One region of the Bradyrhizobium sp. 187 genome, then DNA from elsewhere that is predicted to be linked to it. Evidence: predicted binding sites of a transcription regulator. Region 1 holds the regulator's gene; the other holds the start of a gene.
The links. The regulator PhoB, encoded in region 1, activates phosphate uptake and scavenging genes when phosphate is short. The targets are predictions, from matches to a motif close to TGTCATNNANCTGTCAT.

Region 1 (2,449 bases):
GCGTCGCGACCGATCTCGAGCGCATCGGCGACCTCGCCAAGAACATGGGCAAGCGCGTCGCGGCGCTGGAGACGGACTTCCATCCGCTCAAGCTGTTCCGCGGCCTCGAGCACATGACCGACCTCGTGCAGCAGCAGGTCAAGTCGGTGCTGGACGCCTATGCCGCGCATGATTTGCCGGCGGCGATGGCGGTGTGGAAGGGCGACGAGGAAGTCGACGCCATCTGCACCTCGCTGTTCCGCGAACTCCTCACCTACATGATGGAGGATCCGCGCAATATCTCGTTCTGCATCCATCTGATGTTCTGCGCCAAGAACATCGAGCGGATCGGCGACCACGCCACCAATATCGCCGAGACCGTGTTCTACATGATCGAGGGCCAGGCGATCACCGACAAGCGGCCGAAGGGCGACATGACGACCTTTGCCAACACGGTACCGAACACCTGAAGACTTAAGGAGCGACGACCCGATGGGCGCACGCATTATGGTGGTTGAGGACGAGGAAGCCCTGACCGAGCTTCTCCGCTACAACCTCGAAGGCGACGGCTATGACGTCGAGACGGTGATGCGCGGCGACGACGCCGACACCCGCCTCAAGGAGCACATCCCCGATCTGATCGTGCTCGACTGGATGCTGCCGGGCCTGTCAGGCATCGAATTGTGCCGGCGGCTTCGCACCCGTCCCGAGACCAAGCAGCTCCCGATCATCATGCTCACCGCGCGCGGCGAGGAGAGCGAGCGGGTGCGGGGTCTTGCGACCGGCGCCGACGATTACATCGTCAAGCCGTTCTCGGTGCCGGAGCTGCTGGCGCGCGTGAAAGGCCTGCTGCGGCGCGCGAGCCCGGAGCGCCTCGCCACCGTCCTTGCTTTTGGCGACATCGAGCTCGACCGTGACAAGCGCCGCGTGGCGCGCTCGGGCCGGCCGATCGATCTCGGTCCGACCGAATATCGCCTGCTGGAGTTCTTCCTGGAGCATCCGGGACGGGTGTTCTCGCGCGAGCAGCTGCTCGACAGCGTCTGGGGCCGCGACATCTATATCGACGAGCGCACCGTCGACGTGCATATCGGCCGCCTGCGCAAGCTGCTCAATCTCGGCCGCGAGCAGGACCCGATCCGCACCGTCCGCGGCGCCGGCTACGCGCTGGATGATCGCTTCGCGAAGGCGGAGCAGGTGTAGGGTTGCAGGCTTGTTTGTTGGCGAGCTGTCCCTGCATTCTCAGCCGTCGTCCCGGACAAGCGAGCGAAGCGAGCGCTGATCCGGGACCCATAACCACCGAACGTGGTTTGGCGAAGACTCGGAGTGACCCCTTCCGCACGATTATTGCGTGCTCGGAGTATGGGTCCCGGCCCCCCGTGCGCAATTGCGCACTAGGCCGGGACGACACTGAAATTGTTGAACTGTCTTCGCGTGACGACTAACGGGGACCCGGCTTTACCGGTGCGCGGCGCCGATCCGACGCGGGCTGGTACGCAACGCGCGAGTGCTGGGCGCAATAGGGCAGTCCGGACAGCGCCCTTCCACCGCAGAAGAAGAAGTCCGGGCTCGAGGGATCGCCGACCGGCCAGTGGCAGGTCGCCTCGTTCAATTCCAGCAGCGACAGCCGCTGGCTCATCGGCACCACGTTGTCGTAGGTGACCGGATCCGGCTCAGCCTCGACCTCGAAGGCCTGCGCCAGCGCGGTGTTGCCGCGCGAGATCGGGCGGCTCACCCGCATCATGTGCTGCGCGGGGCGCGCCTTGCGCGGCCGCGGCGCTGCCGATGATGGGCTCTTGGCGCGGCCCGAAAGGCCGAGCCTGTGCACTTTGCCGATCACGGCATTGCGGGTCACATTGCCGAGCTCCGCCGCGATCTGGCTGGCCGAAAGTCCGGCCTCCCAGAGCTTTTTCAGCTGCTCGACGCGATCATCGGACCAGGTCAAAACCGTCATTGCACCCTTTCCCTCGCTGCGCGCCAGCCATCCTGGGGCCTCGCAGCGAATGCCTAAGCCTTCAAAAACCCGTGCCGCCAGAATCCCTTAAGGCTCGCCGGGCGCGTCTTGAACGCCCGAACGTTTACGCCGGTACATAAGGACTTAAAGATCAGAACCACTGCACGAGATGTCGTATCTGACAATCCAAACGCTACAATATGGCGTGACTCCCGCGCAAGAGTCCGCCGACTCGCTTCCACATGTTCCGTGGCCAAATCCCGCAAAATCGGCACCGCAAGACTACGGATTCAGCGTTTCGCGAGGCTTTCCGGGCGGCATTGACACCCGTTTCACCAGGCCTAAGATAGTCGCACGTGCCGCCCTCAAGAGGCGGCACGTTTCGTTTTCCGGGCCGGTCGATGGTGCGTTGCGCAATGCACGCTCACTCCGTCCGCAACATTCAAGTGACCATCATGACTAACAGCGCAGCGCCGCATTTGCTCCCCGTTTTCGCCAGGTCCGACCTTGGTTTCGAGC
Region 2 (2,449 bases), 1.0 Mb from region 1:
GGCGCTGGTGTGGATCAACGTGGTCGGGCTCGGCCCGTTTGCCGGCGTGCTCGCCATCGCCGTGTCGGATTTCGGCGCCTTCGGAAAACTGTTCTCGGAGGCGATCGAGGGCGCCGATCAGAAGCAGGTCGAGGGCATCCGCGCCTCCGGCGGCAGCGCGCTGCACGAGATTCGCTTCGGCCTGCTGCCGCAGGTCCTGCCCGTGATTGCCGGGCAGGTGCTCTATTTCATCGAGTCGAATACGCGCTCGGCCACCATCATCGGCATCGTCGGCGCCGGCGGCATCGGCCTCCAGCTCGCTGAGCAGATCCGCGTGCTGGAATGGCAGAAGGTGTCGTTCCTGATCCTGATGATCCTGGTCGCAGTCGCTGCGATCGATTTCGTTTCGGGCAAATTGCGTTTTGCGATTATCGGGCGGCGGGCGGTGGCGTAACCTTCTTCCTTCTCCCCTTGTGGGAGAAGGTGGCGCGAAGCGCCGGATGAGGGGTCTGCATCCTCAATTCAGATCAGTGCGCGGAGGCAACCCCTCACCCGTCTCGCCGCTAGCGCGGCGAGCCACCCTCTCCCGCAAGGGGAGAGGGGCAGAGGGCAGCCAGTTCACCCGTTCTCCACCAGAAATTCCACCCGCTCCGCGGCAAAGCGCGAATGCTTGGTCACCAGCGGCTTGCCGTCGAGATCGTGATCGGTGGCGTCGACCACCAGGATCGGCCGTCCCAGCGCCAGATCGAGCCGTGCGGCGTCGGTTGCGTCGACGATACCGGCGGTGATCCGGGTCGCGCCGCGGCGATAGTCCCGGACGCCGTAATGCTCGAGCAATTTCGTCATCGAGCGGGTCGCGGCAAACACGTCGCCCGCAGCCGGGAATAGCTGCGCCGACAGCCACGTCGTGGAGACACAGATCGGCGTGCGGTCGGCGAGGCGCATCGCCTCGATCCGGACCAGCGGTGCGCCGGTCTTGAGGCCAAGCTCCCGCGCGAGTTCGCGGGTCGCAACGTCAGCGGACGCCTCGATCAGCCGGCCATGCGGTTCGCGGCCGTCCGCGCCGACGATCTCGGAGAAACGGGTCCGCGAGCGCAGTGGATAAGCGAGCTTCTGCGCCTCGACATAGGTTCCGCTGCCGCGTTCTGCCCGCACGATGCCGCGCTCGGCAAGCGCGGCCAGCGCGCGTCGCACGGTGTGGCGGTTGACGCGATAGGTTTCGGCGATCTCCACCTCGCCCGGCAGCTTGTCGCCCGCCGCAAAGCGGCCGTCGGCGATGCCGCGCTCGATGCCGTCGGCAACGAGACGCCACAACGCGACGCCGGAGGAGGCTGTGTCCTGCATGCTCATGTGGCCGGGAAGCTACTCCAGAAATCGCGCCTTTGTCACGAAACAGTCATGGCGCTCCGCTATCAAGTTGTCTAGTATCATAGACAACTTGGATTCGGCAAGTTCTGCAGAGAAGTCGGTGGATGCGGTGACCCAGCACAATAATCAGCAAGCCCAGCGCAAGGCCGCAATGGCCGTGCTGGCGCACGCGGAGGCGGACGAGATCGCCGCTCGCCTCCAAGCTCTCGCTTTGCCGGCGCATCAGGATCTGCGCGCGCCGGAAAACGGCCTCGTCATGCTGCGCGGCCGGGTCGGCGGCGATGGTGCGCCGTTCAACCTCGGTGAAGCCACGGTGTCGCGCGCCGCGGTGCGGCTTGCGAGCGGCGAGGTCGGTTTCGGCTACACGCTCGGTCGCGACGGCGAGAAGGCGCGGCTGATCGCGCTGTGCGATGCCCTGGTGCAGTCCAGCGATTTCGGCGCCGCGGTGGAGCGGGACATTATCGCGCCGTTGCGTGAGCAGCTGATGGTCAGGCGCAAGCAGGTGGCGGCCCAGACCGCCGCGACGAAGGTTGATTTCTACACCATGGTGCGCGGTGAGGGGTGAGATCATGACCACGATTGCGGAACTGCCGCCGGGGTTCGCCGATAAGGTCTTGTCGGCGCAATCGACCTTTCGCTCGGTCATGGACGCGATGGCGCGGCCGGGATCGGTGCAGCGCATCGTGCCGACATCAGGAGCGCCTCGTGTGATGATGCGCGGGACGGCCGCGATCGCGCTGACGCTGTTCGATCACGACACGCCGCTCTGGCTCGATGCGCGCATGCATGAGACTTCCGACGTCGTGAAATGGCTGAAATTCCATACTGGTGCGCCGGTGGTGCAGGATTCTTCCATCGCCAGCTTCGCGCTGATCAGCGACGGCGGGGCGCTGCCTTCGCTGGAGCGCTTCGCGCTCGGCACCAGCGAATATCCGGATCGGTCGACCACGTTGATCCTGCAGGTCGAGAGTCTCGATTCGGGACGCAGCTTCGAGCTGCGCGGGCCCGGCATCGACGGCGTCGCCACGCTCCAGGCGTCGATCAAGCCGTTCGACGTGTTCGAGCGACTTCGTATTAACGAGGCGCTGTTTCCGCGCGGTAT

Region 2: phnF (phosphonate metabolism transcriptional regulator PhnF) is a predicted target of PhoB. The motif match lies at 1,363-1,379, and genes of this name have one in related genera.

Annotation. Positions count from the first base shown of each region.
Region 1 is NZ_CP064693.1:7,235,577-7,238,025, reverse strand. Features, by position in the region: gene phoU (phosphate signaling complex protein PhoU) at 1-449, shown strand, start outside; gene phoB (phosphate regulon transcriptional regulator PhoB) at 472-1,179, shown strand; gene IVB19_RS34860 (GcrA family cell cycle regulator) at 1,418-1,930, opposite strand; gene IVB19_RS34855 (aspartate aminotransferase family protein) at 2,386-2,449, shown strand, end outside.
Region 2 is NZ_CP064693.1:540,301-542,749, forward strand. Features, by position in the region: gene phnE (phosphonate ABC transporter, permease protein PhnE) at 1-433, shown strand, start outside; gene phnF (phosphonate metabolism transcriptional regulator PhnF) at 598-1,329, opposite strand; gene phnG (phosphonate C-P lyase system protein PhnG) at 1,448-1,912, shown strand; gene phnH (phosphonate C-P lyase system protein PhnH) at 1,917-2,449, shown strand, end outside.